DNA from 4 places in the Methylosinus sp. PW1 genome. Region 4 is predicted to be linked to each of the others. Evidence: predicted binding sites of a transcription regulator. Region 4 holds the regulator's gene; each other region holds the start of a gene.
What was found. The regulator PhoB, encoded in region 4, activates phosphate uptake and scavenging genes when phosphate is short. The targets are predictions, from matches to a motif close to TGTCATNNANCTGTCAT.
Positions count from the first base shown of each region.

Region 1 (2,198 bases), 1.6 Mb from region 4:
CGGCGCCGCCCTTGGCCTCGAGATCGTCGAGAAAGGCGCGCGTGCCGGAACTGGCGATCGTGCCGAGCGCGGCGACGAGATCCTCGCGCGACATGCCGACGCCATTGTCGGCGACGGTCAGCGTGCGCGCCTCCTTATCGAGCGCGATGGTGACGAGCGGCGCGCCGGCCTGCGCCGCCAGAGCCTCGTTCGCCACAGCCTCGAAGCGCAGCTTCTCGATCGCATCGGCCGAATTGGATACGAGCTCGCGCAAGAAAATGTCGCGCTCCGAATAGACGGAATGCGTCATGAGCTCCAAGAGCCGCGCGACATCGGCCTGAAAGCCGTAATCGCTGCGCTCGGCTGCGTCGATCGTCTGTGTTTCGGCGTGGTCGGTCACGGGCTCGTCTCCGCTTTTTCTGTCGGCTCCGCCGCGCGCGCCGCTTTCCGCAAATGAAAGCATGGCCGACGGCGCGTTGGCTCTGGCCGGGATATAGAGATCGTCATTGATCGGCAATGGCGTCCGTCGAGCCGCCTCGAGCGAAACGCGAGAGTGATATCGGGGATCGTCCGCGAAGTTGCAAGACGGCGCCATGGGTCGCGCGACTCGATCGCGCGAGACTTGCGAAAGCGTGGAGAGACGAGGCGCCGTGGGGAAAGCCCGAAACAAGACGGGCCGCCCGAGCGTCGCCCGGCCGGCCCGTCCATCGCCACGAACTCATGTGCTCGAAAAGCGCCCTTCCGGGGGGCTGGGGGGCTGACGAAATCCGGAAAAACGGCTTCCCGAGCGTGTCGAGGCAATGGGCTAGATATTGGTCGGCTCCTTTGGCGGACAAGGGGCTCGATATTGGCGAAAATGTGAAATCTCGGCCAGGCGCGCGCGGCCCATCGTCGTCTCATTGTCATCTTTGTCTTGCCCTCGCGCATTTGCCGCGCGATCATGCCCATGAAATGAGGAAAGCGGCATGAGTGAGACGGAGACGACCGATCCCAGCCGGCGGCGCGGCCTGCTCTCTGTCGTGGCAGGCCGCGCGACCAATGAAGCGGACCGGGCCAGGGCCGCGCCCGAGCGCAGCGCTCCGCTCGTGTCCTTCGATCGGCGTGAGCTGCGACTTCTGCTCGATCTCTATGGCGCCAAGGTCGCCGCCGGCGAATGGCGCGATTACGCCATCGATTTCTCATCCGCCAAGGCGGTGTTCTCGGTCTTTCGCCGCGCCAGCGAGGCGCCGCTCTATCGCATCGAGAAAGATCCCGAGCTGGCGCGCCGTCAGGGCGCCTATTGCGTCGTCGCCGCCGGCGGCCTCGTCATGCGCCGCGGCCATGATCTCGCGCGCGTCGTCGCCGTGCTGCAGAAGAAGCTCGAATTGGTGCGCGACTGAACGCATTGGCGCACGCCGGCAAAAGAAAAGGCTCCGCCGGAGCGGGGCCTTCCTTTATCCCGGATCGGATTGTCCGATCAGTCGTTGCGCTCGCCGAAGAGGTAGAGCAGCGACTGGAACATGTTGATGAAGTCGAGATAGAGCGACAGAGCGCCGAAGATGCTCTGCTTCTGCACCATCTCCTGGCCATAGCCGGCGTTCTGATAATAGCCGTCCTTGATCGACTGCGTGTCCCAGGCGGTGAGGCCCGCGAAGATGAACACCGACAGGATCGACAGGGCGAACTGCATCGCGCTGCTCTGGAAGAACAGGTTGACGAGGCTCGCGAGCACGAGGCCCCACAGGCCCATCACCAGGAAGGAGCCGAAGGCCGAGAGATCGCGCTTCGTCATATAGCCATAGAGGCTGAGGCCGCCGAAGGCCGCCGCGGTGATGAAGAACACCTTGGCGATCGACGCGCCGGTGAAGACGATCATGATCGACGACATCGACAGGCCCATCACCGCCGAGAAGGCGAGGAACAGGTTGCGAGCCGTCGCCGCGGAGATGCGGTCGGCGCGATAGCCCAGGAAGAACACGAAGGCCAACGGCGCCAGCATCACCGCCCATTTCAGCGGGCTGGTGTAGAGCATCTGGCCGAAGGGCGTGAGGGCGATCTGCCGCCCGCCTTCCTTGGCCACGGCGAGCATATGCGTGCCGAGCGCGACGACGCCCGTGACGCCGAGACCCAGGACCATATAATTATAGACGCCGAGCATATAGGCGCGCAGGCCCTGGTCGATCTCGGCCGTGCCGGCTCTGGAGACCCCGCCCCGATAGCCGAAGCTCGTGTTGCGGTCG
Region 1 is NZ_JQNK01000009.1:812,862-815,059, forward strand. It holds gene htpG (molecular chaperone HtpG) at 1-442, opposite strand, end outside; gene K369_RS13150 (DUF2794 domain-containing protein) at 945-1,358, shown strand; gene K369_RS13155 (Bax inhibitor-1/YccA family protein) at 1,436-2,198, opposite strand, start outside.
Region 1: a site for PhoB is predicted at 869-885, ahead of K369_RS13150 (DUF2794 domain-containing protein). Genes of this name have one in related genera too.

Region 2 (2,198 bases), 390 kb from region 4:
AAGAGGCCGTTGCGGAAGCTGACGAACACGGGCGGCGGGGCGACGAGCCCGGGCAGAGTCCTGGCGGAGTTCAGCGCATTCTTGACCTGGACATTGGTCTTGGCCTGATCGGCGACCTTGGCCTCGAGACGCTTGAGCTGCTCCTTCAGCGCCTTGATCTCGCCTGCCGTATCGGCCAGCGCGGCAGCCGGAACGCCCAGCAGCCCGCAAAAGGCGGCGAGCGCCACGCCGCCCGAGAGCCGCGCCATTTTCGACCCGATTTTCTGTTCTTTCATCAAAGCCCCCTGCGCTCGGCGTTTTGCGTGAGCGGCTCGGATTTCTGTTCGCCGGACGAGATACTCACGCGATCGAATGAATATCTCGGGACGCCGACAAGTCTCCGGGTCCGAAGCACACACGCAAGGCGCACGACGATTGCACCGTTTGCCTACTCATTGTCAGATGATGCCCAATTTCTCACCGGCCACGCCCATATGACGAGCTTCGATAAGCGATATGTTATTTGGATACATCATATGTAATTGTCTTACATTTCGATCGGCCGTTTGCGCAAGGCCGAAATCGGCTTCTCTTAGGGATTTTCGCGTATATGTTGCCTATTCGACACAATCTGGATGGCCAGCGCTATGAGGTGCAACGACATTGCGGCGCGCGGCAAAGCTGCGGAGGCCTTGGCCCCGACCGCCGAACAAACCGCGACGATTCGACAATCCGGCAAATCGTAGGGCCTTATCGCGAACTTGCGGTTTCGGCCTCACGCCTATCGACGTGGCATTTGGGCAACACCCTAGGTAGAAACCATTGTCACAATTCGGCGCCGCCACCTTTTGTGATGATTGTGTCACATAACGCCTCTAGCGCTGCCATAGCGGTAAGCAATTCAAGGCAGAGGCTGACATGACACAGGTACCGAACGTCCAGACGATCGCGAAAGGCGCGACGCCTTCGAAGCTGCTGGGAGGCGTGGCCGCCGTCGCCCTCCTCGGCGCGTTCGGCGCGCCCACGGCGGCTCTCGCCGACACGGCGAGCGAGATCAAGGCGCTCAAGGCCGAGCTGAAGCGGCTCGAGCACAAGCTCGAAGACCAGGCCAAGACGACGCATCAGGTCAAGAACGCGCTGAACTCGGCCAAGAGCGCCCCGGGCGGCAATGCCCCGCCGCCGGTGTTCGTCAGCTTCAAGAACGGCCTCTATGTCGAGACCGAGGACAAGGCTTTCGACTTCAAGATCGGCGGCCGCATTCAGGTCGACGGCGGCTTCGGCGGTCGCGCCGACACCTTCTCCGCGAGCAATGTCGGCTTCCGCCGCGCCCGCCTCGAGGTGGAGGGCAAGGCCTATAAGAACTGGTATTACAAGTTCCAATACGACTTCACCGGGACCGGCGTCGCCGGCATTCGCGACGCCTTCCTGGCGTATCGCACGTCGCTGCTGCCCGAGCAGATCACCAAGCAGCCGGTCACCTTCCAGGTCGGCAATCAATACGAGCCGTTCGGCCTGGAGACGCTCAACTCGTCGAAGCACATCGTGTTCATCGAGCGCGCCATGACCGAGGCGCTGACCCCCGCCCGCCATATCGGCGCGTCGGTCGGCGTCGGCGACAAGAACTGGGCCGTCAAGACCGGCCTCTTCTCCACCAGCCCGCAGGACGCCACGACCGCGCCGCCCACCGGCGAGGCGCAATATTGGGACGCCTCGGTGCGCGCGATCTATGCGCCGATCCTCGAGGAGGACAAGCTGCTGCATGTCGGCGCGTCCTTCCTCTATCATAAGCCGAACAACACCACTGCGGCGACGGACGCCAACTTCCTGCGTCCGGGCAATGCGAGCCGCGACGAGCTCGGCATTCTGGGCGGCGGCGGCGCTCTGATCCGCGTTCCCACCGCTCAGGACCTCTCCTGCGCCGCCGGCGCCGGAACCCTCAATTCGACCGTCCCGGCCGCGGCGCTCGCCTTCGCGCCTTTCTTCCGCCGCAGCAGCTGCTTGAAATACAGCTATAACTACGGCTTCGAGGCCGCCGCGGTCTACGGCCCCTTCTCGCTGCAGGGCGAATATGTGGCCGCCCAATATGAACGCGATCCCACCAATGCGCTGCTGCTCGGCAATGCCGGCGGCTCCAGCCTTTCCTACAGCAGCTACTATGTCTTCGGCTCGGTGTTCCTGACCGGCGAGACGCGCGCCGCCTCCTATCGCGGCTATGACAA
Region 2 is NZ_JQNK01000009.1:2,837,714-2,839,911, reverse strand. It holds gene K369_RS22985 (OprO/OprP family phosphate-selective porin) at 1-275, opposite strand, end outside; gene K369_RS22980 (OprO/OprP family phosphate-selective porin) at 898-2,198, shown strand, end outside.
Region 2: a site for PhoB is predicted at 829-845, ahead of K369_RS22980 (OprO/OprP family phosphate-selective porin). Genes of this name have one in related genera too.

Region 3 (2,198 bases), on a different contig from region 4:
CGGGGCGCCCGGGCCTCGCCGGGAGAGGGCGCGATCGACGGCGGGGATTTGCGCGGGCGGTCGGCCGGAGGGAAGCGCTCGCCCATCCCTTTCGGCTACACCGAAGGGGATTGCTAGAAATTATAACTATATGTCTGATAGTTGTAAGATAGCGCGCCACGAGGGGAAGCGTAGGGGAAGCTCAACGCTCGAATTCGCCCCGCTGACGCCTATCAAGCGGCCTCGTCGAGGCCGCCCGGCTCGGCGTTGCCGGTCCCTCGGCGCTTGCAGCCTCTCGGCCCGTGCGGGGCGGTCTGAGGGCGGGCGGGCAGCTCGTCGAGGAAGCGGCGCGTCGCGGCAGGGAGGCCGGCGTCGTCCTCGACGATCGCGATCCGCAGGCCGAGCGCGCCCAGGATGGCCGGCATGCTCATGTCTCCGAGGTTCTTGGAGCCGCAGGCCGCTTTCGAGAGGTAGGAGGGCTGCACGCCCGCGAGATCATCGACCTCGAGCGAACGAAGACCGAGCGCATATCGCCGCTGCTCGATAAGCGCGACGATCTCGCGCGGCGTGCTGGCGTAACCGACGATCCGCATAGAGCGATCCTCCGCGAAGCATTCCACTGATTTGCTCTGTAGAATATTCGGGCGCGGGCAGCAAGGCGAAGCCCCCGGCCGGCGCTTCCCCGATCCGCTTCCCCCGAGGAAGGAGGCCACGGCCCGGAGTCGTCGCAAAGTGTCGCAACTTTGTCGCAACCGATTTGCGACAGTTTTAGCGTTGTATTTCAGGGAGTTATGCGAAATGTCGCAACAGTCGCAATTGTCGCAGGGGTGCCGCGCTCGAAAACGCGATTTCGGGGCTGCTCGACGGCTCGAAATCTTCGGCCGCCTCTCGCGCGCCGATTGGGCACCACCCCTCCCCACGCGAGCAGAGAAATCACCACACAGCGCAGGCTGTCTTTCACACTCACGCGTGAGACAAAGACACGCGATATCAACAGGATAATCTAAGCCTTAGCCGTAAGCGTATGAGAGCACCCCCAGGATGCTTCCCCCGAGCTTCCCCAGCTCCAGGACCCACCACTCTCGACGTTCATAAGTTGCTGATTTTGAATGGTGGGCGCGACAGGGATTGAACCTGTGACCCCTACGATGTCAACGTAGTGCTCTCCCGCTGAGCTACGCGCCCCCGGCGCCGTTCGGATGCTTGCTCCGTCCAGCGCGAGTGCAGCCCGTATAATGGCTGTCGGGCCGAGGCGCAAGCGCCCTTCGACAGTTTCCACGCCCTGTCGCAAAACCGCGGCCTCGGCGTCGCCGAATGTTAAGATTTCCTTCCGCGCGCAATGGCTTCGGGCGAAATAATTCATTGCCCCGCGACGACTTCGCCCCTTGCGGGCCTTGGAATTCATGTCACACTGACGTCGTCCTTCTGTCATCAACCAAAGGAGGCGCCGTATGTCGCTACAGACCCATCTCGTCGAGCTCGAACGCCGCCATCAGGCGCTCAAGAAAGAGATCGAGCAGGTTCAGCACCATCCCCGATACGATGATTCGAAGCTCCACGAACTGAAACGCAAAAAGCTTCAGCTCAAGGACGAGATCAACAAGCTGCGGCAAGGCGTCAGCCTGCACTGAGCAGATTGCGATAGAGGTCTAGCGTCGAGGCGGAGAGCTGCTCTCCGCCTTTTTTTGTGGCGGGGGACGGCGCCCGGGCCGATGCGGGCGCCCGGCTTGCTTCGCGGCGTCTATGGTCGCAGAATTTTCTGCCATAGCGAGAGCCGAGAATCCCCATGCCCCCTTCCCCGCGCTATCGCGCCGAGACCCTCCACGCCACGCTCGGCGACGGCTTCTTCGACCCTGTGGAGCCCGCGCGCTTTCCGCAGCACATATTGCGCTATCGCAATCAGCGCTGGGCGACGCGCGTCGGCCTGGACACGCTGACGGAAGAGGAATGGATCGCCCATCTCGGCCGTTTCGAGCCGCTGCCCGGCGGCTTTCCGCAGCCGCTGGCGCTGCGCTATCACGGCCATCAGTTCCGCACCTATAATCCCGACATAGGCGACGGCCGCGGCTTTCTGCTCACGCAGCTGCGCGACGCCAGGGACGGACGCCTGCTCGATCTCGGCACAAAGGGCTCTGGCCGCACGCCCTGGTCGCGCCAAGGCGACGGCAAGCTCACGCTGAAGGGCGGCGTGCGCGAGATTCTCGCCACAGAGATGCTGG
Region 3 is NZ_JQNK01000002.1:342,643-344,840, reverse strand. It holds gene K369_RS02080 (hypothetical protein) at 213-572, opposite strand; tRNA gene K369_RS02075 (tRNA-Val) at 1,090-1,164, opposite strand; gene K369_RS25150 (YdcH family protein) at 1,431-1,610, shown strand; gene K369_RS02070 (protein adenylyltransferase SelO) at 1,766-2,198, shown strand, end outside.
Region 3: a site for PhoB is predicted at 1,395-1,411, ahead of K369_RS25150 (YdcH family protein). Genes of this name have one in related genera too.

Region 4 (2,198 bases):
TGCGCGAATGCATCGCCGCCATGCGCATCGCCGCCGATCTCGAGCGCGTCGGCGATCTCGCCAAGAGCATCGCCAAGCGCACGGTGAAGATCCTCTCAGAGGCGCGCGTGCCGCGCGCCGTCATCGGCCTCAAGACGATGGCGGAAGTCGCCGCCATACAGCTGAAGGACGTGCTCGACGCCTACGCCCAGCGCGACGTCGAGCGCGCCCGCGCCGTGTGGACCAATGACAGCGAGCTCGACGCGCTGGAAGATTCGGTGTTCCGCGATCTCCTCACCTTCATGATGGAGGACCCGCGCAACATCTCCTTCTGCACGCATCTGCTCTTCTGCTCGAAGAACATAGAGCGCATCGGCGATCACACCACCAATGTCGCCGAGACGATCGTCTATCTCGTCACTGGCGAGGCGATGCCGACCGACCGCCCCAAGGGCAGATCGGCGAGCCTCCCCGCCAGCGCGGAACCGGATGAGCCCGCAAAATGAATGAAATCCGCGTCGCCGCTCCCCGCGAGGCGCCGCATGACCGAGCGCCGCGCATTCTCGTCGTCGAGGACGATGCGGCGTTGGCGCTGCTGCTCGGCTATAATCTCGAGGCCGAGGGCTTTCTCGTCGAGCATATTGAGCGCGGCGACGAGGCGGAAATCCGCCTCGCCGAATCGCAGCCCGATCTCGTCATTCTCGATTGGATGCTGCCCGGCGTCTCCGGCCTCGAGATCTGTCGGCGCCTCCGCGCGCGCGACGACACGCGCAGCATGCCGGTCATCATGCTCACTGCGCGCGGCGACGAGAACGAGCGTGTGCGCGGCCTCTCCATCGGCGCCGACGATTATGTGGTGAAGCCCTTCTCGCCGCCGGAGCTGATGGCGCGCGTCCATGCGCTGCTGCGCCGCGCGCGGCCGGAGCGCGTGGCGACGCGCCTCGTCGCCGGCGACATAGACCTCGACCGCGAGACGCGCCGCGTCAAGCGCAGCGGGCGCGAGATTCATCTCGGCCCGACGGAGTTCCGCCTGCTGGAATATCTGATGGAAAAGCCCGGCCGCGTCTTCTCGCGCGCGCAATTGCTGGACAGCGTGTGGGGCCTCTCGGCGGAGATCGACGAGCGCACCGTCGACGTGCATGTCGGCCGTCTGCGCAAGGCGATCATCCGCGGCCGCGAGAAAGACCCGATCCGCACCGTGCGCGGCACCGGCTATTCTTTCGACGAGACTTTCGGGAGGAATTGAGGGGGCATTCTCGGCGTTGTGAGCGACGCCCCCTCCCTCACCCTCCCCCGCTCGCGCGGGAGAGGGAAGGCGGCAGGCGTTACGCGAGCTCTCGATGACGCGCCGAATCTGCTCCCTCTCCCGCAAAGCGGGGGAGGGCTGGGGAGGGGGCCGCCCGGGCGTTACGAACGCCCCGCCAGCTCCGCCGCGCGATAGCCGGACCTTATCGCCCCTTCGATCGTCGCCGGAAGGCCGGTCGCCGTCCAATCGCCGGCGAGGAAGAGATTGCGCCAGCGCGTCGTCGCGTCGGGGCGGCGCTGCTGCTGCGCCGGCGTCGCGGCGAAAGTGGCGCGCTTTTCCTTCACGATCTGCCATGGCGGCAGCTCCGCCGGCAGGCCCGTCGCGGCGGCGACCTCGGCCCATATGCGCTCGGCGAGGCTCTCGCGCGGCTCGTCCATCAGCCGATCGGCGCCGCTGATCGTCACCGAGAGCCGATCCTCGAAGGCGAACAGCCATTCGGTGAGCGAGCCGATCATGCCGAGCAGAGCCGGCTGACCCGGCGGCGGCGCGATCTTGAAATGCGCATTGACGATGCCGCGGAAATCATCCGGCGCGACGAGGCCCGGAACGAGCTCCTGCGCCGCCCAGGGCGGGACGGCGAGAACGATGCGATCATTCGCGCCGATAGCGATTTTATCGTCGCCGAAATCGAGCGCTGTGGCGCGCTCGCCCGCGAACTGGATTCCCTTCAGCCGCGCGGCGAAGCGCGGCGCGGCGCCGCGCGCGGCCAGCGTCGCGAGCGCCGGCTCGATGAAAGCGGTCCCGAGCCCGCGCCGCGCAACCAGCGGACGGCAGGCGGCGCCGCCGGCGGCGAGCGTCTCGCGCAGCACGGCGGCGGCGAGCGCGGCGGAAGAATCGCGCGGCTCCGTGTTGAGCGCGGAGAGCAGCACCGGCCCCCACAGCCGCTCATAGAGCACGCCCGAGCAATTCATCG
Region 4 is NZ_JQNK01000009.1:2,448,460-2,450,657, reverse strand. It holds gene phoU (phosphate signaling complex protein PhoU) at 1-485, shown strand, start outside; gene phoB (phosphate regulon transcriptional regulator PhoB) at 482-1,225, shown strand; gene hpnE (hydroxysqualene dehydroxylase HpnE) at 1,387-2,198, opposite strand, start outside.